3 regions of the Gottfriedia acidiceleris genome follow, and region 2 is predicted to be linked to each of the others. Evidence: riboswitches for the same ligand, from Rfam matches in the RefSeq annotation. Region 2 holds a riboswitch; each other region holds the start of a gene.
The links. Region 2 has a riboswitch for thiamine pyrophosphate ahead of MY490_RS18560 (thiamine phosphate synthase). Riboswitches for the same ligand answer to the same signal wherever they lie in the genome.
Positions count from the first base shown of each region.

Region 1: linked by a shared signal. The riboswitch ahead of MY490_RS05000 (ABC transporter substrate-binding protein) and the one ahead of MY490_RS18560 (thiamine phosphate synthase) in region 2 are both predicted to bind thiamine pyrophosphate.
Region 3: linked by a shared signal. The riboswitch ahead of thiT (energy-coupled thiamine transporter ThiT) and the one ahead of MY490_RS18560 (thiamine phosphate synthase) in region 2 are both predicted to bind thiamine pyrophosphate.

Region 1 is NZ_CP096034.1:1,058,153-1,068,451, reverse strand. Features, by position in the region: gene MY490_RS05045 (metallophosphoesterase family protein) at 1-159, opposite strand, end outside; gene MY490_RS05040 (XTP/dITP diphosphatase) at 159-779, opposite strand; gene rph (ribonuclease PH) at 804-1,544, opposite strand; gene MY490_RS05030 (GerMN domain-containing protein) at 1,732-2,775, opposite strand; gene MY490_RS05025 (helix-turn-helix domain-containing protein) at 2,976-3,200, shown strand; gene MY490_RS05020 (TatD family hydrolase) at 3,493-4,263, opposite strand; gene MY490_RS05015 (ABC transporter ATP-binding protein) at 4,265-4,996, opposite strand; gene MY490_RS05010 (ABC transporter permease) at 4,993-5,760, opposite strand; gene MY490_RS05005 (thiamine-binding protein) at 5,760-6,050, opposite strand; gene MY490_RS05000 (ABC transporter substrate-binding protein) at 6,063-7,055, opposite strand; TPP riboswitch at 7,144-7,253, opposite strand; gene racE (glutamate racemase) at 7,484-8,275, shown strand; gene MY490_RS04990 (RrF2 family transcriptional regulator) at 8,372-8,815, opposite strand; gene hmpA (NO-inducible flavohemoprotein) at 9,002-10,246, shown strand.
Region 2 is NZ_CP096034.1:3,918,445-3,928,743, reverse strand. Features, by position in the region: gene MY490_RS18575 (thiazole synthase) at 1-707, opposite strand, end outside; gene thiS (sulfur carrier protein ThiS) at 710-913, opposite strand; gene thiO (glycine oxidase ThiO) at 940-2,031, opposite strand; gene MY490_RS18560 (thiamine phosphate synthase) at 2,015-2,629, opposite strand; TPP riboswitch at 2,717-2,826, opposite strand; TPP riboswitch at 3,061-3,175, shown strand; gene thiC (phosphomethylpyrimidine synthase ThiC) at 3,313-5,091, shown strand; gene MY490_RS18550 (small acid-soluble spore protein H) at 5,342-5,521, opposite strand; gene MY490_RS18545 (YjcZ family sporulation protein) at 5,923-6,054, opposite strand; gene MY490_RS18540 (hypothetical protein) at 6,229-6,489, opposite strand; gene MY490_RS18535 (branched-chain amino acid transporter BcaP) at 6,668-8,074, opposite strand; gene MY490_RS18530 (H-type small acid-soluble spore protein) at 8,497-8,676, opposite strand; gene MY490_RS18525 (LacI family DNA-binding transcriptional regulator) at 9,013-9,972, shown strand; gene MY490_RS18520 (LysR family transcriptional regulator) at 10,190-10,299, opposite strand, start outside.
Region 3 is NZ_CP096034.1:461,556-471,854, reverse strand. Features, by position in the region: gene MY490_RS02250 (hypothetical protein) at 1-441, opposite strand, end outside; gene MY490_RS02245 (low molecular weight protein-tyrosine-phosphatase) at 455-931, opposite strand; TPP riboswitch at 1,282-1,386, shown strand; gene thiT (energy-coupled thiamine transporter ThiT) at 1,613-2,194, shown strand; gene MY490_RS02235 (WxL domain-containing protein) at 2,316-4,391, opposite strand; gene MY490_RS02230 (WxLIP family cell surface protein) at 4,436-5,419, opposite strand; gene MY490_RS02225 (hypothetical protein) at 5,905-6,060, shown strand; gene MY490_RS02220 (Dps family protein) at 6,434-6,871, shown strand; gene MY490_RS02215 (ABC transporter ATP-binding protein) at 7,427-8,452, shown strand; gene MY490_RS02210 (ABC transporter ATP-binding protein) at 8,433-9,359, shown strand; gene opp4B (oligopeptide ABC transporter permease) at 9,375-10,299, shown strand, end outside.

The DNA of each region.
Region 1 (10,299 bases), 1.8 Mb from region 2:
TCCTCTTACAACATTAAAACCCCTTAGTTCCTTAGCATTTACTTCTAATTCCGAATCTCCACAGTGTATCATTAAATCTACACTGTCACGATATCGGTCGGCGATTTCTTGCAATGGTTTTGTCAATCCATGGCTATCACTTACAATTAGTACTTTCATTAATTTGATCCTCTAAATAAAAAATCTTTATCTTCTTTTTTTATAACAGTCATTAATGATTTAATGGCATTTGCGCGATGACTTAAGCCACCTTTTTCATCTGTTGTTAATTCAGCCATTGTTTTATCTAATTCTGGCAAAAAGAATATTGGATCATAGCCAAAACCGTTTGTTCCCCTTTTTTCATTGGCAATATACCCTTCAACTGTACCATAAACAGTGATTGTTTCTTTACCTGGAACCGCTAAAGCTAAAGCACAATAAAATCGTGCTGTTCTTTTACCAGGAAAAACACCTTCTAGTTCACTTAATACTTTCTGTAAATTATCTTCGTCACTTTTATGTAATCCAGCATATCGAGCAGAATAAACGCCTGGTCTACCTTCAAGTGCATCCACTATTAAACCAGAGTCATCTGCAATGACTGGCGTATTTAACTCACTTGCTAAATACTCAGCTTTTAAAACCGCATTTTCTTCAAATGTAGTTCCTGTTTCTTCAATTTCTTTAATTTCAGGAAAGTCTTTTAAAGACTTAACTTGAAATCCCATCGGGTTAAAAAGTGCTTCAAAATCCTTCACTTTGCCTTGATTATTTGTCGCAATAATGATTGTTTCCATCCTTAAAGCCTCTCCTCGAAATGATTATTGAAATTTAATACCCTCTTGTAATAACACTTCTTTTTGTTTTTCAATTAGAGATTTAATTCCTAATTCACCTAAAGATAGTAACTCATTTAATTCTTCTCTTGAAAATGTTGCTTCTTCACCAGTTCCTTGAAGTTCAACAAACTGTCCTTTTCCAGTCATAATAATATTCATATCAACACTTGCAGCCGAATCTTCTACATAATATAAATCTAGTACTGGTCCAAGGTCTTCTAAAATACCAACCGAAGTAGCTGCTAAATAATCTTTTACAGGATACGATTTCAATTTATCCATTTTAATTAATTTATCAAAAGCAAGCATCATTGCAACAAATGCACCAGTAATTGAAGTAGTTCGTGTTCCTCCATCTGCTTGAATTACATCACAATCGATCCAAATTGTCTTTTCACCAAGTGCTTCTAAATCAACTACTGCTCTTAACGCTCTTCCTATTAATCGTTGAATTTCCATTGTTCGACCAGTAACTTTACCTTTAGATGATTCACGTATTGTACGCTCTTGTGTAGCCCTAGGTAACATTGAATATTCAGCTGAAATCCAACCTTTTCCACTATTTCTCAAAAATGGTGGTACACGGTCCTCAACTGTTGCATTACAAATTACCTTCGTATCACCAATACTGATCAGCACTGAACCTTCTGCATGCTTTGTATAGTGAGTAATAATCTCAATAGGTCTAAGTTCATTATTTAATCTTCCATCTGTTCTTGTCATGATTGTTCCTCCTACAAAATCTTCCAAATACTAGTATAGACAAAAATGTGATTTCATTTCTACTTATTAAGTGTAATTTAAAGATAAAATTAAAAACCTTGTACAAAAATCATTACAATTTTTGTACAAGGTTACTAATTAAACCATTTTATTAAAAGGCATTTATTGTTTTTTCCTAACTAGCGGCTTACAATTTTTTCGTATTAACATCCTTAGGTCTTGAAACAGGTTGGCTTAAAGGCTTGCCTTGTTGGTCTAGCGCAGTTAATTTACCATTGATTTGAATTTCAATGGACTTGACACCTTTTTGCTCAGTTAAAGAAAGTACAAGTGGCTGTAATACATCATTATTGATCATATTTTTTGCAATATTCCCATAGATACCATCGTTAAAATTAAGTACTAGCTTACCGCCTTTGAAAACAGGTTGACTAACTAGTTTCGTATCAGTCCCAAAATCGGATACTAAATTTGAATATTCAGATGGACCTTTTACAAGTTCCTTTACGATTGCTGAATATGAATCTTTCTCTGCATTCGAAATCCTAGTCGTTACAGGTACATAATAAGTGTCTCCCATTTCCCCTTGAGAAACATAATATAGCGTAACAGGTCTGGAGTTCATGATATCTACAATGTCACCTTTATCAAAGTTAATTCCATCATCTCTTGTTAACCCATCACCAATCTGCGCTTTATTTACTGGCATCGATGCAAGCTCTTTTCCGTTTACTCGAATTTTTACCTTTGTAACATTATCAAATTGAGTTAACGTCCAAGTTACAGCTTGAAACACTTTTAATTCATCTTCAGCGCGGTATTGCTTAAATTCTGGAGAAAAATCAGCAATAATCGTACCATCCTTTTGAGTTTGAACACCTAAAACTTCAGTATTCGGAGGTAAAACTGCTTGGAAACCATTCGGTAATTCATCTGTAACAGGACCATCTTTTACTAAGTACTCTAACGCTTGTTTAGCCAAACTAGTAGACTTAGGTAATTGGAATGTTTGCGGTACAACATACCCGTTACGGTCAATTAAATATAATTCCCTTTTTACAGTTTCCTCTTTCTTTGCCACTTCTTTTGAAGGTTGATCACTTTTATAAACTACAGTTTTAGGTGGATCAATGTCAGTTGAAGATTTCGTTGGAAGTAAACTACATCCACTCATTGTTGCAATTCCACATACCGCTGCCGCTGTTACTAACAATCTTTTTTTCATCACCATACTCCCCCCACGCTTTTTTACTATTTATACGAGCCTGTACAATTTTTAGAACAAGCTAAATAGAAAAAAATAAATAATTTAAATCTAGCTCTAAATTTACTGGAAATATTCACCTAAAAGACTTATCGTTCATATGATAAAAAGACTAAATGAATACCCATCCGAAGAACAGCTCGGTCAAGCAAGGAGGGTTAGCACAGTTGAAGGATAGAGACTATCAAACAAAGCACACACTCACAAAGCGTGAAAAAGAAGTCTTCGAGCTTCTTGTTCAAGATAAGACTACAAGAGAAATTGCTGAAGAACTTTTTATAAGTGAAAAAACTGTGAGAAATCATATTTCAAATGCAATGCAGAAGCTTGGGGTTAAGGGGCGATCACAAGCAGTTATTGAGCTTCTTCGTATGGGAGAGCTTGAACTGTAGTTCATTTGTAGAAACACTTCTACAAACCAACATACTGCCGGCATTCTAATTGACATGCCGGTTTTGGTATTTACATTTAAACTTAAGTTTTAGACTTCTCTATTTTCTTGCTTGTAAAGAATCTGATTATCTAAATTGAAATTTTTACTTTATATCCTACTTATAGTAGATAAATAGCCTATCTTTAAATTAGGATAGATGCTCTGCTATAGGGGGATTTTATTTTAGCTCTTTTTACCTATCTAAAATTAAAATAAAAAAATCGTTTCCTGTTGGAAAACGATTTTCTTATTTATATGCTATAAAACTTCTTAGTATTTTCATATAAAGTTTTATATACACTTGATAGATCCATGTCTTTTAACTCAGCTATCTTTGCAACTGTTTGATGCATAAATTTAGGTTGTGTCCACTCATTCTCAAAAGGCCCTTCAAATGGCCAAGGACCATCTGTTTCTATCATCATTAATTCTAAAGGATACTTTTTTACTAAGTCTTGAATCTCATATTCATATAATACATCTGGTGTAATCGAGATAAAATACTCATTTTTCATCATCCGATTTATTGTAAGTTCGTCCCCTTTAAACCAATGAAAATGGGCTTTTTTAATAAAATACTTTTCTAATAGATTACATACGGTTTCGGCGTCCTCATAAACTGCATGTAATATGATCGGTTTATTTAACTCTTTTGCAAGCGAGATAAATTTTTCTAGTAATTGAATATAAGGTACGTAATCAATCTGTTCTTCTAAATTCTTATAATATGGTAATCCAACTTCTCCGATTGCGATCATTTCATCCTGATGCTTCTTAATCCATTCAATTAATTTATCAGCCTCTTCATCAGAAGGGATTTGTTGTTCAGGATGAAATCCGAATGCTGGATATACACTATTATTTTTATTTTTTAACTCTAAATTTTTCTTACTAGATTTTAAATCCATCGAGACCGAAATGAGCGCCTCGATTTCGTAACTTTCTAAATTAATTAATATTTCTTCTCTTTGACTAGTATCATAAGAATCTAAATGAATATGAGCATCTATCATTTTCATCATATTACTCCTTCTCTAAAGCCAAGTAGATTTTTCTTTTATATTCCGTAAATTCATCACTTAATAATAATTCTTTTTTACGTGGTCTTGGAAATGGCACAATGATTTCTTCTTTGATTTTGGCGGGTTTGTCAGAAAAAATATATATTCGATCAGACAGTAACAACGCTTCATCAATATTATGCGTTACTAATAAAATGGATCGTCGTTGCTCCTCCCAAATTGATAAAAGCCATTGCTGCATTTCAAGTCTAGTGAATTCATCTAAAGCTGAAAAAGGCTCATCCATACACATGAACGACTGCGGTGCTAGTAGAGACCTTAAAAATGAAACTCTTTGTTTCATACCACCAGATAATTCATTAGGGTAAGCATTCTCATAGTTTTCTAAACCTGTTCTTTTAAGCCAGTCTCTTGCCAATTTTTCATCAGGTTTATGTTTTAATTCTTGTGATAAAACAATATTTTTTAATATGGTTCTCCAAGGAAGTAATGAATGATCCTGAGGCATAAAACTAACATGACCAAGTTCTCCATTTATAATCGAACCATTTAACTTTACTTCTCCAGAATCTGGTTTTACTAAACCACCAATAAGATGGAACAACGTACTTTTCCCACTACCAGATGGACCTAGAATCGATACAAATTCACCCTCGTTTACATAAAGGGATATATTTTCTAATATTTGATGACCGCTATAACTCTTTGATAATTGTTCCACTTGTAATGTCATTTCCGTTTCCCCCCTTTAACTTTCCATTTAACAGTAAAACGTTCAATTACAACTATTAGGAAGAAGAAAAGCATACTTAAAAACATAATGATAAAGATTGAAACAAATACTCGATCTGTTCTAAATGAAGATGAAGCTAAAGTCATATAGACTCCAATTCCAGATTTCGCTCCTAGCCATTCAGAAATAACTGCTCCCATAACACTATAAGTCGCTGAAATCTTTAAGCCAGAAAAAATGGAAGGTAGAGAAAAAGGTAATTCAACTTTCCAAAAAATTTGTGATTTGGATGCTCCCGCCATTTTCATATAATTTAATAGTTCACTTGGTGTTTGTCGGAAACCATCCAACGCTGAAACTGTAACAGGGAAAAAACAAACAAGAGAAATAATGATTAATTTAGGTAAGACACCAAATCCAAACCAAATAATTAAAAGCGGTGCCAATACGATAATTGGTACATTTTGCGAAAGAATTAATAATGGGTAAAAAGCTTCCCTAACACCTGGAATTAAATGCAATAAAAATGCGATTAAAAATCCTAATAAACTACCAATTAACAAACCAATAATCGTTAATTGAATTGTAGAAGAAATATGAGGAAGTAGTGAATTAGTTGATTTCATTCCTTCTTTAAAGATTGCGATTGGTCCTGGTAATAACCAAGATTCAATTTTCCAAATTTTAATACTTAGCTGCCAGCAAATTAAAAAAAGCAGGATGACAACGGTTGGTTGCCATCCTTTTATATTTTTAAATTTCATTAACGGTACTTCTCCGTTAACACATCCATCGTAATACCTTGTGGTTGATAAAGTATTTTCATTTGAGTAATTACATTGTGGCAACCTATTTCAATCATTCTTTCATTCATTTTTTGAACAACCATTAATAATTGATTCAAGTCACCTTCCATAGTTGTTTCCAATGGTTGAACTTGATATTTTACACCTGATTCATCAATAATTTTAATTGCTTCATCAACTGCTGGAATAACATCCTCAATATTATTTGTTTTCGGTATAATTTGGACACTCATTAAAGTAGTTTGCATTTTTGCCCCTCCTTATTTCGCTGGTAAGAAATCATTCGTAAATGCTTCTTTTGGCTTAAAGTTTCCTTCTAATAATTTATTTTCAGCTAAGAAATCAGCATAGTTTTTCCAAACCGATAACTTTTGCTCACCCCAACGGTCTGCATCATCTTTATATTTAGATGCTAACCATTCTTGGCTTTTTTCCACTAATTTTTTATCTAAATCTGGATTATCCTTTATTAAAATCGATGCAGCTTCTTTTGGGTTATCAATCGCAAAATTATATCCTTTTGATGCAGCAGCCACAAACGCTTTTACTATTTTAGGGTTTTTACTAATCATTTTTTCATTCGTAGCTAAAACTGGAGTATAGTAATCTAGCTTTTTACTATAATCAGTTAAATAAATCATGTTTAATTTTTCTCCACGTAGCTCTGCTTCAATCCCTGTCCATCCTTGATAAATCCATGCAAAATCGATATCTCTTTTAACTGCTGTAAAGAAATCAGCATCACCCATATTAACGATATTTAACTTATTAACATTAGCATTTTCTTCTGACATAAGTGATTTTAAAATAGCCTTTTCAACTGGCGAACCCCATCCACCATATGTTTTTCCAACGAAATCTTTTGGAGACTTAATTTCTTTATTCACCGGTGATGCAAACCCAGAAGTATTATGTTGAATAATTGCTGCAATTGATACAATCGGTACATTTTGAACTCTTGCCTGTGTAATTGACTCTTGATAAGAAACACCAAAGTCTGCTTTACCTGATGCCACCAATTGGTCTGCACCTGTTTCTCCCGGGCTGATTATATCTACATCAAGTCCTTGTTCCTTAAAGTAACCTTTTTCCTTAGCAACAAATAGCCCAGTATGATTTGTATTTGGCGTCCAGTCTAGTACGACAGTCACCTTTTTTAATTGCTTTGTCTTTTTAGTAGTAGCAGTTTTGTTTTGACCACACCCGGTTAACATTAAACAAATAGCTACTAAAAATACTACTAGTTTTTTCATTATCTATAACTCCTTTTTGTTTTTGGTTTATACAAAAAGAAAACGTCCGGATACTAACCCGGACGTAAATGCGCTGTAAAAAACATATCTAAAAAGAGATACTGTTCCCTACGCTGGCATCACCCAGATCAGGTTCTAAGAGTCAACATCTTAAGGACGCTATCTCAGCCAGCAACACTGGCTCCTCCACATTTTTCTCATATATAAACTTTTCCTCATTAATATAACAGATAATGATTAAATTTACGAATTATTTTCAACTTATGTTTAAATGTTTTAATACTCTGTTAATAGGCGCACTGAACTATGAAATTTCAACAGTTTTAAAAAGAGAATAATAAACAAAAATATCATTTATTATAGTAAAATCTTAAATGAATAAAGAATATACTACATCAACAAATTATTAAGTAAAATGAGGGGATTTTTTGAATAAGCCAATCGGAGTCATTGACTCAGGTGTTGGGGGCTTAACAGTTGCCAAACAAATTATAAGACAATTACCTAAAGAGGACATTTTATACTTAGGCGATACTGCAAGATGTCCATACGGATCAAGACCATATACCGAAATCAGGGAATTCACTTGGGAAATGACTAATTTTCTATTGGAAAAAGATATAAAAATGTTAGTCATCGCCTGTAATACAGCAACCTCAGTAGTCTTAAATGAAATGCGAGAAAAACTTCAAATTCCAGTCATTGGAGTTGTCCGCCCAGGTGCTAGAGCAGCAATAAAATTAACACAAAATGACCAAATCGGTGTCATAGGAACGAATGCTACTATTAATAGTAAAGCATATCATTCTGCACTAAAGCGGATTAATGACAAAGTTATCATTGAAGGTTTGGCATGCCCAGAGTTTGCTGGAATTGTTGAAAATGGGGACTACAATAAACCTGAAATATTTGAGATTGTTAAACACACTCTTGCACCTCTTATTAATTCAAATATTGATACACTCATACTAGGGTGCACGCATTACCCATTACTCGGTCCAATCATCCAAAAAGTGATGGGACCATCAATTCATCTTATTAGCTCTGGTGATGAAACAGCTTTAGAAGTAAGTGCAATTCTAGATCAACAAAATTTATTATCTAACTCTGATATCACTTCACATGAATTTTTTACAACTGGGGATCCAACCATTTTTAGTAAAATAGCTTCATCCTTATTCCAAGAACCAATGGAAAACGTAAAGTATATTAAACTATAAAGGTCAATAGACCGCATTAAATGAAGAAACCAACAAAGTAAACCTTTGTTGGTTTTTGTCATTTTAAATTACGAACGCTCTTCTATTTCATACTATTTATTCTTTTGTATTATTTGAAAAATAATCTTTAAGCATCGCATTGTTCTTTACAATATCATCTAATGTATATTGATCTAAAACTTGTAAAAATTGTTCCAATGCATTATTAAATATATGTTTTAAAGAACAAACAGGTGTAATAACACAAGTATTACCGTGTTCAAAACATTCCACAATATTAAAGTCTTCTTCAGTTTTGCGAATTATTTCACCGATATTTATTTCTGATGGCAATTTAGCTAATCGGATTCCACCGTTTCTGCCACGGATTGTTTCGATGTAACCCATCTTTCCTAAATTATAAATTATTTTCATTAAATGATTTTTAGAAATATCATAAGCTTCAGCGATGTCTTTAATATTAACTAATTTTTCACTAGGCTCAGAGCTAAGAAATATTAGTACACGAAGAGAGTAATCCGAATAAGTTGTTAAACGCATAACTTGTCCTCACTGTTTTATTTAAGATTAATCATAGCATAATTGTGAACTTTTTTTAAACTTTAATGTATTTTTACGAAAAAATCCACAAAAGATGTATTCTACATATTGCTTTAAATAAATTCTAGGTCTAAGATAAAGATGTATTTAAAATACTACTTTAAAACATGATTAGGGGGATTTATCATGCTATCTCAAAAAACAATTGATATTATTAAGTCAACAGTTCCAGTCTTAGAAGTAAAGGGTACAGAAATCACTAAAGTATTCTATAAAAATTTATTTACTAATCATCCTGAACTATTAAATGTATTTAATCACACAAATCAACAACAAGGTAGACAACAAACTGCTCTTGCAAATACTGTTTTAGCTGCTGCACAGAACATTGATAAACTAGCAACAATTATTCCTGTTGTAAAACAAATTGCGCAAAAACACCGCAGTCTTCAAGTAAAACCAGAGCACTATCCAATCGTAGGGCAACATTTACTAGGGGCAATTAAAGAAGTACTTGGTGATGCTGCAACTGATGAAATACTAGGTGCTTGGGCGGAAGCATATGGAGTTATTGCACAAGTATTTATCGATATCGAAAAAGAAATGTATGAGGAAGCATCTTCACAAGAAGGTGGATGGTCTGAATTTAAAGAGTTTAAAGTCATTGAAAAAGTTAATGAAAGCGATGTAATTACTTCATTCTACTTAGTTCCTAAAGATGGTTCTTCAGTTCCTACTTTCTTACCTGGTCAATATATTACTGTTCGCTCACAAATTCCTGGTGAAGAATATTTATCAAACAGACAATATAGTTTATCTGATGCACCAGGTAAAAATTATTTTAGAATTTCAGTAAAAAGAGAAGCTGAAGAAAATAAACCACTTGGTAAATTCTCAAACTACCTACACAATCAAGTAAATGTTGGTGATACATTGGAAATTACTGCTCCAGCAGGTGAATTTACTATAAATACTGAAATTGATTCAGATGTTGTTTTCTTAAGTGGTGGTGTTGGAATTACACCATTAATCAGTATGGCTAAGTCAATTGCAAGTAATCAACCAACTCGTCAAGTCAGCTTCATAAGCGCTTCAAGAAACGGTAAATTACAAGCATTTGAAAACGAACTAAACCAATTAAAAGAGCTCTTAACAAATTACAATTTATCATTTGTTTATGAAAATCCTTCTGAGGAAGATCTTCAAAATAACAACTTTAAAAAGCAAGGTTATATTGATGCAGAATGGTTAAATAGCAATGTTAAATCAGATAATGCAGATTATTACGTATGTGGACCAGTACCGTTTTTAAAAGCAATTATAACTAGCTTAAAAGAATTAGGCATTAAAGATACACAAATTCACTACGAATTCTTCGGACCAGCAATGAATTTAGACACTGAACCTAAAAGCCCTGTACATCATGATTAATATTAAAAAGGATGCTCAATTTAGAGCATCCTTTTCACATTGTTGAAAAAAAC
Region 2 (10,299 bases):
CTTCCAGCCTCATAACCAAGCCTTCCTGCTTCAATAGCAAGCTTCATTGCAACTGCCATTTTTACAGGATCTTTCGCATTAGAAACCGCAGTATTTAAAAGAACTCCATCAGCACCTAGCTCCATTGCAAAAGCTGCATCCTTTGGTGACCCGATTCCGGCATCTACTATAACAGGTACATTCGTTTGCTCAATGATGAATTTAAGATTTAATGGATTAATAATTCCTTTTCCGGAACCGATTGGAGATGCACCTGGCATAATCGCATGTACACCAAGTTCTTCTAGTCTTCTTGCTAGCACAACATCATCGGAAATATAAGGTAATACAATAAAGCCTTCGTTTAATAACATTTCTGATGCCTTCAATGTTTCAATTGGATCGGGTAATAATGATTTATCACACCCAATTACTTCTACCTTGATCATATCGCACAAGCCTGACGCTTTTGCCAATCTTGCTATTCTAACTGCCTCTTCAGCAGTTTTTGCACCAGCTGTATTCGGCAATAATTTATATTTCGTTAGATCTAATTGTTCAAGAAAATTTGGCTGAGATTCCTCAAAAATATTCATTCTTCTAACAGCAAAAGTTAGGATATCGGCTTCCGATACTTCAACAGCTTCTTTCTGGACTTCAAATGAAGGGTATTTTCCTGTTCCTAATAATAATCTTGAATGAAACGTATGATTTCCTACTTTTAACATGATTAGCCACCACCTACAAAATGTATTAATTCTACAGAATCTCCGTTAGAGAGATGAGTTATCGAATACTGTTCCTTGTAAATAATTTCTTTATTAACTTCGACAATAACAATTCGATTTTCTAATTGATATTCATTAAGCAGATCCTGAATTGTATAGTTTTTGCTCGAAATATCGATATTCTTTCCGTTTAACCTTATTTCCAACTGCTTACACCTCCAAAGGCTTAAAATTAACGATTGATTTTAAATGCTTCAATCCAGTTACGATCGACTTCCCGTTTAAGGATCAAATCTCGAATTAATTTTCCAGTTGCTGGTGCAAGCAATATCCCATTTCGAAAATGGCCGGTCGCAAATAAGATTTGATCTTCTTCTGGATGAGTTCCAATAAAAGGGTTATAGTCGAGAGTTCGCGGTCGTAATCCTGCCCAAAATGAATCAATTTTCATGTCTTCAATTTCGGGAAGCATTTTTTTAGCGCTTTTTATTAATGACTCAATCCCTTTTAAGCTAGGGTTCTCATTCCATTCGTTATCAATCATCGTAGCTCCGATAACAAGGCGGCCGTCATTCCTTGGAACAATATAATTTTGTTCATGGAAGAGAGTATGCTTTAATGCAACTTTTTCACTTTTGACTGAGATGCATTCACCTTTAACGGGAATAATTTCGTGATGTAATCCAAGCTGTCCAAACAATGAATTACTCCAAACGCCACTTGCAACTACAATGGTTTTTGCTTCAAAATCGCCATTTGTTGTTTTAACTAAATAATGTGAATCAATTTTTTGAATCTGAAATACATGTGTATATTCAAAAATAGATGCACCTAAAATTTGAGCAGCTTTGCAAAACGCGTTACAGACAGAAACAGGCAACACATTCACGTCGTCTTCAATATAAGCTGCTCCAATTATGTTTGGATGGATGCCAGGTATCTGTTTTTTTAGCTCCTCCTGGTTAGACCAAAGTGATGAAGTTTGAGTGAGTAGGGGAGTTAATTGTTTTTTTTCTAAATCTGTATAAGCTAGTTTGAAAATGCCACCTTTTTTAAGTTCAATATCAATTCCACATAATTCTTTTAATTCTTCCTGAAGGTGAAAATAAGTTAATTGACTGTTTCTAGCAAAAGAAAAAAATGACTCGGAATGATCCCATTCGGAATGCGCGCCAAGCATTCCAGCAGCTGCCTTAGTTGTTTTCTGACCAACCTGCTGTCCTTCAAGAACTGCGACATGAATGTTTTCTTTTGCTAGATAATAAGAAATGGAACAACCTATTATTCCACCACCAATTACTACAACATCAAATTTCTTGTTCATAAGCGAATTTGCACCTTTCAAAATATTGCAGCGCAGCTTCTAGGGGATTTCGGGCAGAAAATATGCCAGACATTACAGCTATACCATCAATTTTGTTCTCTTTTAGAACGTGGATATGTTCAGGTAATATTCCCCCGACTGCATAGATTGGTATAGTTAACGTTTTTTTCATTTCTGGAATTAGTTCAATTCCATTAGGTGTTAATCCATTTTTACACTCTGTTTCAAAACAATGACCATACATAATATAGTCAGCTTTATCATTTTCTGCCTGTATTGCTTCAGTAAGTGAGTGAACTGACTTTCCTACTCGTAAATTAGGAAAATATTCTTTTACATCAACAAGTGGTAGACCATGTCCTGGCAAGTGAATATTTGATAGGTTAGAGAAAATAGCTATATCTAATCGATCATTTAAAACAATTTTTTTCATATCTACTTTGTTTATTTTTAGTAGATTTAAAAGTGATAGTAGCTCGATTGCCGTTTTCGATTTTTCGCGAATATGTACATAGTCGACAGCATCGATTATTTGAATTATTTTTGTAGCAAGTACTTCGACTGAGTGCTGATCATCTGTAATTGCAATAAGTTCCATTTTCCCAGCCTCTTTCACTATGAAAATTTTTTCAACAAAAAAACCACTTTCCTAAAAAAAGAAAGTGGTTACATCGCACGTGAAAAAGTATAAAATGCGCCACTTTCCTACGCAGGTACTAGCCTGTTCAGGTTTTGAGGGTTTAAAAGTAACTACTTTATTCTCAGCCCTTATCAAGGGATCCCCTAGTGATGAATATGTATGAAAATTAATCTTAGCATAGCATATAAAAAATAATATTCAATACTAAATTTATTTTTACTAGTCTAATTATTTACTAGAAATTGGGCTTGAGATATAGTGAAATCAAGTATTTTTAGGGGATAAAAAAACCAATAATTTTTTTAATTTGGAATTTCTGTAAAAATTTAGGGGAATAAAAACATTTACATTTTAAATTTGTGGGTTTATATTTAGTTTGAACAATTTAATAGATTGACTAGGGGTGTCCAATTAGTTGGGCTGAGAGAGAAACGCGAATAAGTTTCTTAACCCTCAGGACCTGATCTGGTTCATACCAGCGTGGGGAAGTTAGAAATTTCTCATTAATGATTTCATAATTGTTAATGTAGTTTTGCTAACACTTAGCCGGGTCTTAAAAATAAGATTTCGGCTTTTTTTCATGCTTTAAATGAATTGGATTTCGTCCTTTTTAAACTAATTAAAAAGGGGAATGAAATCAAATGAACAATTCTGTAAATGAAATGAATTTTTCCATCATGTCTAGTTTTTCAGGGAGTAAGAAGGTGTATGTTGAAGGGTCTAGACCTGACATTAAGGTGCCAATGCGTGAGATTCAATTAAGTCCAACAACTGGCACTTTTGGCGAAGAAGAGAATGCTCCAGTAAGAGTTTACGACACTAGCGGACCTTACACAGATTCAGCTAGCTCAGTTGATATTCGAATGGGACTTAAGGCGATTAGACAAAACTGGGTAATCGAACGAAATGATGTTGAAGAGTATGAAGGGCGTGAAATAAAGCCTGAAGATAATGGATATAGAAAAGAGTCAGATCAACATAATGTTGAGGTGTTTAAAGGGTTAAAAAGAAAACCGTTACGTGCAAAGGATAATGGAAATATTACTCAAATGCATTATGCTCGTAAAGGGATTATAACACCTGAAATGGAATTTATTGCGATTCGAGAGAATGTTTCAGCTGAATTTGTTCGTGATGAAGTTGCAAAAGGAAGGGCTGTCATTCCATCGAATATTAATCACCCTGAAAGTGAGCCAATGATCATCGGACGTAATTTTCATGTGAAAATAAACGCCAATATAGGTAATTCAGCCGTCACGTCCTCAATTGAAGAAGAAGTAGAAAAAATGACATGGGCTACTCGTTGGGGAGCAGATACGATGATGGATCTTTCAACCGGGAAGAATATTCATACAACACGTGAATGGATTATCCGAAACTCACCGGTACCAGTAGGGACAGTTCCGATTTATCAGGCGCTTGAAAAGGTCAATGGAATTGCTGAAGATTTAAGCTGGGAAGTGTTTAGAGATACTCTAATTGAGCAAGCTGAACAAGGGGTAGACTATTTTACGATTCACGCGGGTGTGTTATTACGCTATATCCCATTAACTGCAAAACGAGTGACTGGAATTGTATCTCGTGGAGGGTCTATTATGGCTCAGTGGTGTTTAGCTCATCATAAAGAGAATTTTTTATATACTCATTTTGAAGAAATTTGTGAAATTATGAAGCGTTATGACGTAACATTCTCTTTAGGAGATGGACTGAGACCAGGCTCAATCGCCGATGCAAATGACGAAGCACAGTTTTCTGAGTTAGAAACACTAGGTGAGTTAACGAAAATTGCATGGAAACACGATGTTCAAGTTATGATTGAAGGACCGGGACATGTACCGATGCACTTAATTAAAGAAAATATGGATAAACAATTAGAAATTTGTCAGGAAGCACCGTTTTATACATTAGGACCGTTAACGACTGATATCGCGCCTGGCTACGATCACATTACATCAGCGATCGGTGCAGCAATGATTGGTTGGTTTGGTACTGCAATGCTTTGTTATGTAACTCCGAAAGAGCATTTAGGCCTTCCAAATAAGGAAGATGTAAGAGTAGGTGTTATTACATACAAAATAGCAGCACATGCAGCTGACTTAGCAAAAGGACACCCTGGTGCACAAAAAAGAGATGACGCACTTTCAAAAGCAAGATTTGAATTTAGATGGCGTGATCAGTTTAACCTTTCCCTAGATCCTGAAAGAGCAATTGAATATCACGACGAAACATTACCTGCTGAAGGAGCTAAAACAGCACATTTTTGTTCAATGTGTGGTCCAAAATTCTGTAGTATGAGAATCTCTCAAGATATTCGAGATTTAGTTAAACAAGAAGAACTTCAGAATGATTCAATCATCGAAGAAGGCATGAAAGAAAAAGCACTTGAATTTAGAAAACAAGGCGGAGAAATCTATCAATAAGGGTGTGAGCCTTATATGAATAGGGTAGAAGAAATCATAAAAGAAATAAAGTATTTAGAAAGAAATATGAATCAGTTAAAGATCGAATTGAGCACAATTCAAAAAAACTGTGTACACGATTTCCAGAAAAAAGATACGATACAAGAATGCCTTAAATGCAGTTTAATTGAAAGCTTATGTTGGTAATCTGGAGAAACAATACGAAAACAAACCTCAAAAACTAAGAGGTTTGTTTTTTGTTATTCAAGAATTAATGTTCTGACAAACTATTGATTGAAACATCTTCCTCTCGATCTGGTTGACCTAGCGGATAGATTCTAGCAGTTTCATTTGCTTCATCAACATGTTGAATATAAATTGGCACTCCATTATATGTAACATTAGCCATTACAGCAGAAGAAGCAATTTCTTGAGCTCGTTGCTTATTCATACATAACCTCCTCTAAACTAAAAATAGAAACCTAACATATTATTAACCGTGGTGTGATTGGGTATTCATTTAAAATTTATCTTAAAAAACATGCCATATATTTAAAATTTTTTATTCTTCCTTCTGTTTTATTTTGTCTATTTATGCATATTAATTTTCATTCTTTCCGGTAATATGAACTTAATAAGTTTAACTGTATATACAAGCGCTTTTGGAATTTTACTTTCTTTAAATCGAGTTTAGTGTTAAGTTTAAGATCCTTACCTTGGAATAGAAAAATGGTTCGACTTAAAAAGTTCAGTACATATCACTACAATTCATTCTAAGCAAGCACTAGTTTCTTAATGGATTAAAAAAAAACCCCTGTTAAAATTTAACAGGAGTTTTATAGTTTTTAATGATTACCAGTGGTGACCATATCCATATCCGTCATGTCCAGACCAGCAAGCTGCTCCAACAATGATTAATAAGATAAACAGAACAACGATTAAAGCAAAACCGTTAAGATGGTGTCCGTGATGTCCAGTACTCATACATGTGACCTCCTTCATACGATATTTAAGGGAAAATTCCCTTAGGGTCATGCAGCTAATTGAAAAATTACAATTAGGAGAGGTGGATAATGTATCGTATGTTTTTTTGCCAACTATGAAACTAGTCTATAGTGTAATTAGGCTTTTACCTAGAAGTAAGTTTTAATAAATGAATTATTTTTCCTTAGGAAGTGAGATTGCTGTTTCAACTACATAACCATTTTGAAACTTCACAGCTATTGTACCTAAATAAGTGTCAGTGGGCTGAAGTGTTTCGGTACAAGTAAAATAACGAATATGTACAACTTCCTTGGTATCTTTACTAATCTTTTGACAAGCAAGTAAATTACTTAGTCGTTTTAATGCGATCTCTCTTTTCAATCCAATAAGATCCTTTTTAATAAATGATTCATAATAATTTTTTAATGGGAACATTTTAACAGCTCCTGTTCATTCGAAAATAAATTTTCTTAAGTCGTATCATATCATAAAGTAAATCTGTTTTTGTAAAGTTTGTTGATTTGGATATCTATAATTATTCTAGATTGTTAATCAAAATATGTAACTAACAAAAAAAATCCCACTATAGGTTACTATAGTGGGATTTCATTACTTATGCAGTTTGATTTGAATCCTTATCAAACTTATTTTTACTATTTAGTTTAGAATTTTTATATCCGTATGTGATATAAATTACTAAACCGATTACTAACCAAACTACGAAACCTTTCCAAGTAAATGATGAAAGTTGTAGCATTAAATATACACAGAATACAACTGCTAATACTGGTACTACTGGTACCCAAGGCGTTTTAAATCCACGTTTTAAGTCTGGGCGAGTTTTTCTTAATACAAGAATACCAAGAGAAACAGCAGAGAAAGCGAATAGAGTACCGATATTTGTTAATTCAGCTAATTTGTTTAATGGAATTAAGCCAGCGAATAAAGAAACTAGTCCGCCAGTTACCCAAGTGCTTGTTATAGGAACTGAAGTTTTCTTATTAACTTTTGATAATTTACCTGGTAATAAACCATCTTTACTGATTGCATAGAATAGACGAGTTTGTCCAAACATCATTACGATTAATACAGTTGTAATACCGATGATTGCGCCAAGTGAAATGAAACCCGCAGCCCAATCTTGGTGAATAAATGCTAGTGCAAAAGCAACAGGGTCTTTAACACCTAATTGATCAAAAGGAACGATACCAGTAAGAATTAATGAAACGACAATATATAAGATTGTACAAATTGTTAAAGCAGAGATAATACCGATTGGTAAGTTACGCTGAGGGTTTTTAACTTCCTCAGCTGCAGTTGATACTGCATCAAATCCAAAGTAAGCAAATACTACTACTGCAGCACCAGCTGTAACCCCATGGAATCCCATTGGCATAAATGGAGTCCAGTTATGCGGTTCAACGTACCAAACACCAACTACGATGAAAAGTGCTACTACTGCTAATTTTACTATTACCATGATCGTGTTAAGTTTTGCTGATTCTCTAACACCTCTAGTAAGAATGAACGTTACAAGTAAAACAATGATTACTGCCGGTAAATCAATAAAAGTATGTTTAGATGGATCAAATGCACTTGTTAAAGCTGTTGGAAGGTTTACTCCAAAACCATGTAATAAACTTTGGAAATAGCCAGACCATCCACTTGCCACTGCTGAAGAAGCAAGTCCATACTCTAGTACCATATCCCAACCTAATATCCAAGCAATGACTTCACCGAAAGCAACATAACTATAAGTGTAAGCACTACCAGCCTCTGGAATCATAGATGCAAATTCAGAGTAACAAAGTGCAGCAAATGTACAAGCTAAACCTGCGATAATAAATGAAAGAATAAGTGCTGGACCAGCGTAATCAGCTGCTGCTACACCAGTTAAAACGAATATACCTGTACCGATGATGGCACCGATTCCTAACATTGTAAGATCAAACGCTCCTAGAACTTGTTTAAGTGAACTAGGCGATCCGGTTGAAACTGATTTTTTTCGAAATAAATTCATATGAGCCTCCTCTAATCCTATTTTTAGTAGTTTTTTAATTTTCTATTTAGAAAGTTTATTATTTTCTAATTTTACCTCAAAAAATAGAAAATTCTGACAATTAGCTACGAAGTAATATTTCAATTTGTCTCTTAAGTGATTTTTATGATAACACACTTATAGAAATTTTCAAATAATTTTTCGACTTTTTTTTCATTTTTTTTTAAAGTAAGTAGTAAATTCGACTTATTACCCAATACCTAGTCGTTTAGTAAAAATAAACTAGTTAATCGTTATGCCATAAGTAATACTGCACTCATTAATCTTTATATTCCTAAAGGTTTCAGTTGAAATCAGACAAAATAGTTAGATAATTGGGCTTTTTTCCCAAAAATGAAATAAACCTCCTTGATGGAGGTTTATTTTTGGGTCTTTTCTATCATTTAATGTTCTTTTAAGTGACTTAATGATACTTCTTTATCATTTTGTGGTTGATCAAGAGGATAAATTCTTGCTGTGCCCTCATTTTTATTAACATGCTGAATATAAACAGGTACTCCATCGCAAGTTACATTTATCATACCAGGTGCTGCTACGATTTCTAATGCTCTTTCAGTATCCATCATAATACCTCCTTTAATTACTAACCTATATTATTATTTACATAGTAAAGTGAGAGTATTCATGGAAAATAGGAGCTTTTTTAAAGGATTATGTAATATTATAGGGAGGAAAATTGTTGGAGCAATTGTTTTAAGATTTGCCTACATTACTTAACTCGTTTCTTTTCTTGTTGTATGATAGCAAAAAAAGCGAAAAATAAAATTGAACAACACATAAATAGTAAACAAAGTAAACCAAAAAGTATTTGCATATTCGTACCTCCTTTTTATGATGAGAACATCGTAAAGTATGGAACTAGTTTCAGAGCAAGAAAAAGTTTAGAAAAAGGTGAGAAAATGTCTAATATTAAAGAAATTGCGAGGATTGCCGGCGTTTCGGTTACAACAGTCTCACGAGTTTTAAATGATAAACCATACGTTAGTGAGGAAAAAAGAAAAGCAGTTTTAAATGCAATTGAGTTAACAAATTATCAACGAAATCAAAATGCAGTCAATTTAAGCAAAGGAAAAACGAATCTAATTGGAGTGGTTATTCCGTTCTCGCAACATCCATACTTTGGATTGCTAATTGATGGAATTGCTAACGAAGCGATAAAAAATAATTATAAGTTAGTACTATTTCAATCAAATTATGAGGTGAAGCGAGAAATTGAGGCTTTAAAGATGCTGCAGCATAAACAAATAGATTCACTCATTATTTGTTCTAGAGTTTGTTCAATTGAAATGATCGAGAATTATAAGCAATATGGACAAATTGTCATATTTGAAGATACAAGAAATACGGGGGTTTCCTCAACATTTATAGATCAATACAATTGTTTCATGATTGCTTTAGAATATTTATATCAAAAAGGTCATCGGAAAATAGGTTATAGTATTGGTCGTAGAACAGGTAAGAATAGTAAACAAAGAGAATCAGCCTATATTGATTTTCATAGTAAATATAATGAAGCACTAAATAAGGATTTTGTATTCGATAATTGTTACTATTTTGAAGATGGTGAAAGAATTGTCCAGTCTTTATTAAATTTAAAAGAGAGACCAACAGCTTTGTTAGTAACAAGTGACCAAGTGGCAGCGGGTGTGCAGACTTGCTGTAATGATCGTGGAATAGCTATTCCTCATGATCTAGCGATAATTGGGTTCGATAATCAACCAATTGCTAAAGTAATGAAGTTAACAACAGTCGAAATTCCATTACGGGAAATAGGGAGGAAACTTTTTATACAAGCGATTAATTCTGTAATTAATCAAGAGGAGATAGCGATTAAATTAATTGAGCGGCAGACTGTATAATAAAAAAGCTAGTTAGCGCTAGCTTTTTTTCGTGTCGTTGTATGGGAAGTGCAAATAAAAAAGGCAAATCTGCAATTAAAATCTGGATAACTGCAAATAAAGTCACACATGAATGATAGAGTAAATGAATTACAATAGGCCGAGAAATGACCAGTACTAAACAATACTAAAGACTTCTTTCTAAGCTTATAACTCCCAAGTAATAACTTATTAGAAACTAGATTTTGATAGACTGATTCCATAAAGATGACTGATCTCTAACAACTTCCATAAATTTTCTAGCAGCACGTGATTGCCATCTATTTTTATGCCAAGACATGATTGTAG
Region 3 (10,299 bases), 1.2 Mb from region 2:
AGCTTCTAACTGCTCGTCAGTTTCAGAAGTTTCATTTTCATGATTTACTTCTAGTGAAGTTGCTGAAATTTGCGATTTGCCTTCTTCTAAATCGATTGAATCTTCAATTTTCGCTTCTACAGCTTCAACTGCTTTTTCTGATACTTTAGAAGAGCCTTTATCAAACTTATTTAATGTTGAATCTTTAATTTCGATCCATTTATCTTTTACAAGCTGTACATTGCCTTCTAATTTCTCAACTGAGCTTTGTACTACTCTCAACTGATTTCGAACAGCACCTTTTACGATTTCTGGATCTTCTTTAATTTGATTTAATTTATTTGTTACGCTTCTTCCTTTACGTGAGATTTTCTCACGATTTTCCTTGTTAAGTAGAGTAACCCCTGCACCAATTGCGACTCCGACTAGAATATTGCGTAAAGCTTTGTTACGTTTTGACATTCTACATCCTCCTCTAAACTGTTAATTGGTGTTGCTTTAAAATATGCTGAAGTAAATGAGAGCATCCTTCTGTAATGACGTCATATACTTCATTAAAATTACCCGTATAATATGGATCAGGCACTTCCTTCCACATTGATGCTGGAACATAATCTGAAAGTAGTGAAATCTCTCCTATACAATTATTTCTTGCTAAATTCATTAAATCCTCTTTATTCTGTGCATCCATAGCAACAATATAACTAAAATATTTAAAGTCATTATCTGTCACTTTTCGAGCTTTCATACCTTCACAATTAATACCTTTTTCACTCAATAAACCTTGTGTTCCCTTATGTGGAGGGTGACCTAAATGCCAATCTCCAGTACCAGCTGAGTCTATCATAAATTGTTTATCTAACCCTTTTTCTGTCACTAAATGACGAAAAACAGCCTCAGCCATTGGCGATCGACAAATGTTACCTAAACAGACAAATAATACTTGAATCATCTTTATGTCTCCTTCAAATTATTTACACTTTCTGCCAAAATTTAGCTGTTTCTTTCGTATTCATTCTACACGGTAAATTTTAAAATGAAAAGCAAGCCACTGTGAATAATTTATGACCAGTATAAATAAGATAAAAGTTATCATGCTTATTTTTTACATAATAGCTATGATTACACTCATTTTTTAAAAATAATTTTAATGTCTATCTAAAAAGTTAACTCAGTTAATGTTTTTCGCGATTCTTACAAAGATTCCATTAACAATGGCCAAATTTTTTTAATTTTTAAGATAAATTAATTGTATTTTTAAAAGACCTTGACTATATTTAGTAAAGACAACTAAATGTAAGCTTAAACCACAAGGGGAGCCATTTGGCTGAGAGTGAATAGATTAGCTATTCTTACCCTCTGAACCTGTTAGTTAGTACTAACGTAGGGATGTGGCACGATGAAAAAGCAACACCGGGATCATCATGCTACCCAGTATTGCTTTTTTTATTTATTCCTACTTAAATCTCCCTAGTTTGAAATGTGGAAGTGGCTCGCTTTTGCCCCGACACCACAAAGGGCAAGCGCTGGACCTAGACATTACTAAATGTTTGCGACTATTCGCTCAAAGCATCATTACTTACAAAGTGTTTCACTACATAAGTTGTCCACTAGATAAAGGGGGAAAAGATATATGAAGACATCAAAGATTCAATTAATGACAGAAATAGCGATGTGTGCAGCACTAGCAATCATTTTTGATTTCTTACCATTGTTTACTGCACCTCAAGGTGGCTCTGTATCATTATCAATGATTCCAGTTTTTCTAATTGCTTTTCGTTGGGGATTAAAACAAGGATTAATTACTGGACTATTATTAGCAGCACTACAAATCGTTACAAAGCTATACTTTGTTCATCCAATCCAAGTATTTTTAGACTATATTGCAGCATTTACAAGTCTCGGATTGGCTGGTCTTGTATATAAACAAATAAAAAATAGTTTAGCATATGGCAATAAAAAAAGTGCAGCAGCCTATATAATTTTAGGAACTTTTATCGGTTCATTAGCTCGATTTATCTGTCACTTTATAGCTGGGATTGTATTCTACGGTTCATACGCTCCAAAAGGTACACCAGTTTCTCTTTATTCATTAGTATATAATGCATGGTATATGGTTCCTTCTTTTATTATTAGTGCAGTTCTATTAATCATTTTACTTTCTTCTGCACCAGCTCTTGTTCATGTTAAAAAGAATCGAAATCAAGCAGCATAAGGATCGAAACTTCCTTCAAGTTTACACAATTTAATTAGAAAAAACTGAATCCTCCATCGATTTTTTTGATCTACTCAATGGGGGATTCACCTTCCCTTTTACAACTAATTATTTCCTGATTTTAGAGTGGCGTATCTGCTAATGTCCACGTTAAAGTCGTCTTATATTTAGCTCCTACTTCTTTATAAGCTGCTCCTGGCACGAAAAGAGTTACACTTGATGAATTCAGACCATATGCGATTGTCCACGTACCGAGTCCCTTACCCTCATCTGCAAAGGCTACATCCTGTGCACCTCCACCTGGAACCAATGTTACTGTAGTGGCTACTGGTTTATACTGCTCTTCGGTAGTTGAGTTTAAAATAGGATTATTTAATTTTAATACGGCACCAGTTAACTCATTATTTTCACTTTTAAATTGCTCACTTTGTTGCACAGATAATTTCCACCCTGTATTTGTTCTACGATGGTCTGTTACTTGAATAAAATTTGGTACTTGAATGACCGAGCCATCTGAAGTTTGTTTTACTTGATCTAATTGAGCAGTATAAACTTCATTACTACCAGAAATTTCATGTTCCCCAAAGTGAAAATTTGACACATAGTCAATACTTAATGAACTCTTTGTTCCCGGTTCATGAGGATTATCTGGATCAATCGGGTTAACTGGTTCGACTGGACTTGTTGGGTTCGTTGGATTGACTGGATTTTTTGTTTCTGCTGTTACCGTTACATTTGTATTTGTACTAGTATTACCTGCGACATCTGTTGCAGTTACACTCACTACATCCCCCGCATACAACGTCCACGGCGTTACGGATACCGAATATGAACCATCTGCTCCGGCTTTTGTCGTTAAAAATGATTGGTCAGGTAATGCTATTTTCACAGTACTATTCGCCTCTGTTGTGCCCGTTATACTTGCACTAATATCTGTAATCGGATTTACAACTGGCGGTAAAATAGTTTTGTCTACTGTAAAGTGTAGAATTGTTTGATTACCTGCTCTATCAGTGATATCTAATGTGTGTTCACCATCTGCTGGGTTTATTGTTCCAGAAGAAATAGTTGCCCCATTTAATTTAGCAGTATCAATACCACTGAGTGCATCACTGAATGTAATGTTTGTTGCTGTATTTTTATTATATAATTGCCCGTCAGCATAGTTGGTAATCGGTAGTTCTTTATCAATTTTGACTGTAAATTTAGCTCCAGGATCGGTTACTGGATTACTTTGGTTGCCAGAATCATCTTTTGCTCTAATTAGAATATTTGTCGTACCTTGGGTTGAAACTGTATAATCAACGCCTGATGAGGTGGCATTACTTAAACCGGCTTTACTCCATGTTTCACCATTATCTGTTGAAACTTCGTACGATGTTGGATCGACACCATGATCGTCAGTTGCTGTAAAGTGAATTGTCGTGTTTTTATTGGTCCATGATTCACCACTTTTGTAATCTTTTGGTATGGTAATAGCTGCATCCGTTATTTTTGGTGCCTCAGTATCTAGTACTGTAACAGAAACATGATCAACCTGAAAGATTTGAAATCCACTACCATCAATAGCATCTTTTACACCGTCTTCAAAAGCAATGCTAAGATGTACTTTAGTTCCGACCGCAGTGAAAGTAGTCGTTACGTTTTGAGGACTTGTGTAGACTCTCCATTCTCTATCTGTCGTGGTACCACTTGCTGTATCAGTTAAAAACCAAGAATACCTAGGATGAGTATTCTTATTTTCAATAAGTTTAAAAGGAAACTTTAAGATATAGGTTTTGCCTGGAATTGTGTTAATCGTTTGCCTCATACTCATATACTCTTGGGAATCTACAGTGTTTAATACTTTTAATAAAATTCCACCCCCAGGAACAGGTTTAACATAACTTTTTGGATTGACTTCACCAAAAACCTTATACCAGCCGTCACCTTGAGCCTCTAAATTGGAGCTATAAGGCCCTTGACTTTGATTTTTATTTAAATACGCTAGAAATGACCAATTTGGAAAAGTAGTTGTTTGACTTTCAAAATTAAATGTAGGGTTTTGGATCAAGTTTGGAAATGTTGCTGCTTCTGTAATAGTAGGTTTAAGTAGTCCCTTTAATCCAAGTAGTCTCGGTTGCGTCCCACTGGTCATGAAGACAAAAATGGAAGCTAAAACAGTCGCTTTAAAAAGTAGCTTTCTTTTTTTTACCATTATGTTTCTCCGTTCCAAAATAATAATTTTTCTTCTCTCTTTTTCTATTTTTTTAAACGTCTAATAAACATCAGTATGACGAGTAATAGTAATAAAATACCGCTAATGAAGTACCGCATTTTTCTATCCTTTTCCAGATCTGAAGTCTTAAATTCTTCAGCTGATCTATCCTTAATCGTAAATTTTCTTGTCCATTTCCAAGATTGCTCTCCATCTGTGGCTTTCATTTCTAGACGGTACTTACCTGATTCAAATGCTCGGTCACCCCAGTCAATTACATAATCAAAGTTTGAATTAGGTGCCATTCTTAGATTTTCTTTTTTTGTTTCATGCAAAATTCTTTCCCCTTGTTCCGTAAATACTTTCGCTTCTACAATCAAATTTTTTAACATGGCTGGCTCTGTATTTTGTAAGTTAGCTGTAACTACATTTCGTGCATTGATTAGTGATGGTTTTACTTCATTTAATTTTAAATCTGGCTTGATTGCTTTATCGGTTTCTCTTAATAAAACACCAATAATATAAGCATATTTATTTTTTATTTGAATGCTTCCATCTTCTTTTTTAGCTTGTCCCTCGTCTTCTTTCTCACTAAAATGGAGTCCACCCAATATAACACCATCGAATCGCTGCTTTGGCATCTCAATCGTAATCTCTACTGTTGCTTCACTTTTTGCTGGAATTTTCGTCTCTTTTTTAACCTTAGCTATATTAGTGAAAGGAATTTCTAACGTATCGTCTATTTTGGAATTTGAAATACTGTAATCCGCAATTCCACTACTATTTGTAATCGCTGAATTAGCTTTTGTTTCAACAACTATATTTTTATCAGTATCATTTTTTATTTGAACTTTTAAGATTTGCTTTTGGTCTGGTTTCATTCTCAAATCAAAATAAGTTTTGCTCTGATCAATTTGATTAGTTGGAATAACAGGCGATACGGCAAAATTCATCTTAGCTGCACTTGCATGAAAATTATTAATATTAATAAGAAATAAAATAATAATAAATTTTTTTAGTACATTCATAGATAGCTCCTTTTTTTGATATCGACTAAAAAATTTCATGCAGATTAGGTTACTGTTATTTAGTTTCTTTATCGATTGCTTTATTTGCGATACACAAATTGAGTCGAATTAGCTGTCTTTTATTTTTTAAAATCACATCAAAACCTCCAACTTTGATTCTTTGCTGAACTTACAGTTAATTATGTGAAAAATGTTACATGTTTATCTTCGGTGGTTCAACGACATTTTTTACCTATGTCAACGGTAATATAGTTGAGTTTTAACTTGTATTATGTCTTGGTAGTTCTTCTTAATATTTTAGGTGTAACTTCTACTAATTGTGATGTCACTTGCATTTAGTTAAATCCATCCAACCAAATAGTAAAAATACTTTATCCACATTTTAAATATGCATTTAAATTTTGAACACTTTGTGAATTTTGGTTATCTGTCCTTTTCTTCAATCATATATATGAATACAGAAAAGTTTCGAAGGGGGTTTTATATTGGTCTATGATGTAATCATCTTTTTCTTTTTCTTTATTATTCTTTTAGGTATGATTGGTGCATTTTTCTTAGTATTAAAAAATGCATTTAATGTAGATGATGCTTTAAGAATTGACCCTAAGCCCTCCCTTCCCGAAGAGAGCGTTCATTCCTAGCTAAAAAACCTCATCAAGTTAGATGAGGTTTTTTGGTTTTTTCCTTACATATAAGCCTGTTTTGAGTAAGGTGTTTTCGTCTATATGTTTTTTAATTACTTATGATCCTTTTATGAGTATGCTTTATTCATCTTTTTGCTTTTTTACTTACTCATGATTTTTTTATGTAAGTAAGAGTCTTATCTCCATCCAAACATTACATTTTTTTATATCAATATAAAGCTATTTACAATTTAACGTTAATTTTACTAATTGTTGTCTTAGCTATCAAATATTACCATGACTATTTTTACTCAATATCAGTTAAGATGGTTTATATGGTTTTTAATCTTTTACATCATTTGGAGGAGGGGTTTTAATGGATACATCATCCATCTCAAAAACGACTGTTGATGTGCTAAATAAGCAAATAGCAGACTGGAATATTCTATTTGTAAAGTTACATAACTATCATTGGTATGTAAAAGGTTCAAATTTTTTCACTCTACACACTAAATTTGAGGAATTTTACAATGAGGCAAGTTTACATATTGATGAGCTAGCAGAGCGAGTGTTAATAATTGGTGGAAAACCACTAGCTACAATGAGAGAGTATCTTGATACTTCAAGCCTTAAAGAAGCAAATAAGAATATTACTTCTGATGAAATGGTCCTGGACATTACGAAAGACTATAATTATTTAATTGAAGAATTAAAAGATGGTATGGAAATTGCAGAGTCTGAAAATGATTCAGTTACTCATGATTTACTATTAGCCATTAGAGAACAACTTGCAAAACATGTATGGATGTTAACAGCCTACTTAAATTGAGTTAAAACTTAAGATTAAATTAAAAAAGCAGTGTACAATAAAACGGATTAATCATCCTTTTATCGTTACACTGCTTTTTTCTTTCCTAATTTATCTAAAATTGGGTTTAGTAGACTTATATTTTTTAATGTATTTCTTATTTTCCTATGTGAAAACAGGTAATTTGAACTAGGAATTTCAAACTACAAATTGCTCATCCAACTTATATTTTCTACTAAATTATTTCAATTTCCGACAAAAACCTCTTTTATTCTCCTTTATTTTCAAACACATCTTTTTATCTATTCTAACAACCATTTTGGAAACGTTTTCATTTTGTATTTTCTTACTCTCCCCTATTTTATCTAGTCTATCAACCTTTCAATTGAATCATAATTACATTTTTTTCCTATTAATTTACTAGTTAAGCCGATTTTTGCATGAAATTTAGTCAAAAAGGACTATATATTACAGAAAATGTTTTCATATTGAAACATTCGCGTAATAATATTATACTTATGAAAATTCTAAATATAGCAATATTTTCACTCATAAAATCTCGAAAGGAGACACGAAATGTCAAAACCTCTTTTGGAAATCGAACATTTAACGACATCGTTTCGTATAAATAACCAATACTATCCTGCTGTAGATGATGTATCACTGACTGTCCATGAAAATGAAGTTCTTGCAATTGTGGGTGAATCAGGCTGCGGTAAAAGTGCACTAGCCCTCTCAATCCTAGGACTACATTCAAATAATCGTACAAAAATGAATGGATCAATCTCTTACAAGGGTACAAATTTACTAACGCTAAATGATAGTAAATTGAATAAAATTCGAGGAAAGGAAATCGGAATGATTTTCCAAGAACCTCTTACTGCTTTAAATCCGTTAATGACGATTGGTAAACAAATTGAAGAAAATTTAGATTTCCATACTGATCTTTCACGCTCACAAAAAAAGGAACGTGCATTAGAGTTACTAACTCAAGTTGGAATTCCAAAGCCAGAGGTTACTTATAAACAGTACCCGCATGAATTATCTGGTGGTATGAGACAACGTGCTATGATTTCAATTGCCATTGCATGTAACCCTTCGTTCATTATTGCAGACGAGCCAACTACTGCGTTAGATGTAACGATACAAGCTCAAATTTTAGACTTACTAAAAGAAATACAAAAGCAAACGAAGCTAGGCATCATTTTAATTACGCATGACTTAAGTGTTGTTGCAGAAGTAGCAGACCGTGTTGCTGTTATGTATGCTGGACAAATTATTGAAACTGGTTCAGTAGAAGAAATACTAAATAATCCATTACACCCATATACGCGCTCTCTATTAAACTCTATTCCTACTACTCATTCTAAAAATCAAAGACTTCATATTATTGAAGGTACAGTACCACCACTAGACAAGTTACCTAGAACAGGCTGCCGATTCAGCCACCGTATTCCTTGGATTCAAAATTACGCTCATGAAAATCAACCTACCTTACACGAAGTTACACCAAATCATTATGTACGTTGTTCTTGTTATAAGCATTTCCATTTCAAGAACGAGAAAGGAGCACCGATCGTAAATGTCTCTACTAAAGGTTGATAACTTAAAAGTACATTACCCTATTCGTGGTGGTATTTTTCGAACAGTTGTAGATTATGTTCGAGCTGTTGATGGAATTTCATTTGAACTAAACGAAGGCGAAACATATGGCCTTATTGGAGAATCAGGTAGTGGAAAATCTACTGCAGGTAAGGCAATACTTCAATTGACACAGGCTACTAATGGAAGTATTAAGTTTTTAGACAAGGACTTAATAACAATAAATAAAAAGCAAATGCGAGCATTTCGCCAAGAGATTCAAATGATATTTCAAGACCCATACTCTTCTTTAAATCCTAAAAAGAGAATTATTGATTTAGTTGCAGAACCGCTAAGAAATTTTGAAACTTTAACTGCTGAAGAAGAACGTGAAAGGGTACTTTACTACCTTGATAAAGTTGGATTATCTCCAGAATCACTATATAAGTATCCACATGAATTTTCTGGTGGGCAACGTCAACGAATTGGAATTGCTAGAGCTTTAACTTTACAACCTAAGTTAATCGTTGCAGATGAGCCTGTTTCTGCTTTGGATGTTTCAGTACAAGCACAAGTACTTAATTTCTTACAAGATTTACAAGAAGAATTCAAACTAACTTATTTATTTATCGGACATGACTTAGGCGTTATTCGCCATTTATGTGACCGAATTGGTGTTATGTATAGAGGGAGACTTGTTGAAGAAGGCACTACTGAAGATATTTTAAACAACCCACAACATATATACACTAAACGCTTAATTGCAGCAATTCCAGATATTCGTCCAGAAGTTCGAGATGAAAAAATTAAAGAAAGACAAGCAGTTAGACAAGAATATCAACAAAATGCTTCTTCTTACTTTGATGCAAATGGCCGACCTTTTGATTTAAAAGCAATCTCAGATACTCATCGAGTAGCATTACCTTAGAAAGGAGTAACGAATATGTTAAAATTTGTCATTCGCCGTATACTCATCATGATTCCTCAGCTTGTGATCTTGAGTATACTAATCTTTGCACTAGCTAAAGCAATGCCTGGTGATGCTCTAACTGGACGATCAATTAACCCAAAAGCTAATCCACAAGAAATTGAAAAAATTCGTGAAGAAATGGGTTTAAATGATCCTGCTTATGTCCAGTATTATCATTGGATTAAAAATGTTGCAAAAGGAGATTTTGGTGTTTCCTATACACACAAAATCAATGTAGTTGATGTAATTGGTGACCGTATTGGAAATACTGTATTACTTGCCCTTTGCGTGCTTATTGTGACTTATTTACTGGCAATTCCACTTGGTATTATAAGTGGGCGGTATAGCGACACGTGGGCGGATAAGCTGATAACCGGTTATAACTATTTAGGTTTTGCTACCCCTTTATTTATTTTTGGAATTGTTATGTTGTTTGTTTTTGGATTTTATTTTGATCTTTTTCCTACGGGTGGTAGCGTAGACCCTCAGATTGCTGACGGAACTTTTGCTTATTACGTAAGCAAATTAGATCATCTTGTTTTACCAACTTTATCAGGTGCACTTATTTCAACTGTTGGAATTTCTCAATATTTACGCAGTGAAATTATTGATACAAAAGTAAAAGATTTTGTTAGAACAGCTAGATCAAAAGGTGTTCCTGAATCAAAGGTCTATTCTAAACATATTTTACGAAATTCATTTTTACCAATCGCTGCATTTTTAGGTTATGAGATTACTGGGTTAATAGCTGGTTCAGTATTTTTAGAATCAATTTTTGGCTATCCAGGAATTGGGCAACTGTTCGTCAAATCCGTTATGTTACGTGATTTTACCGTTGTAAATGCGCTTGTTTTAATGACATGTCTTGCAACACTTTTCGGGACATTAATCTCAGATA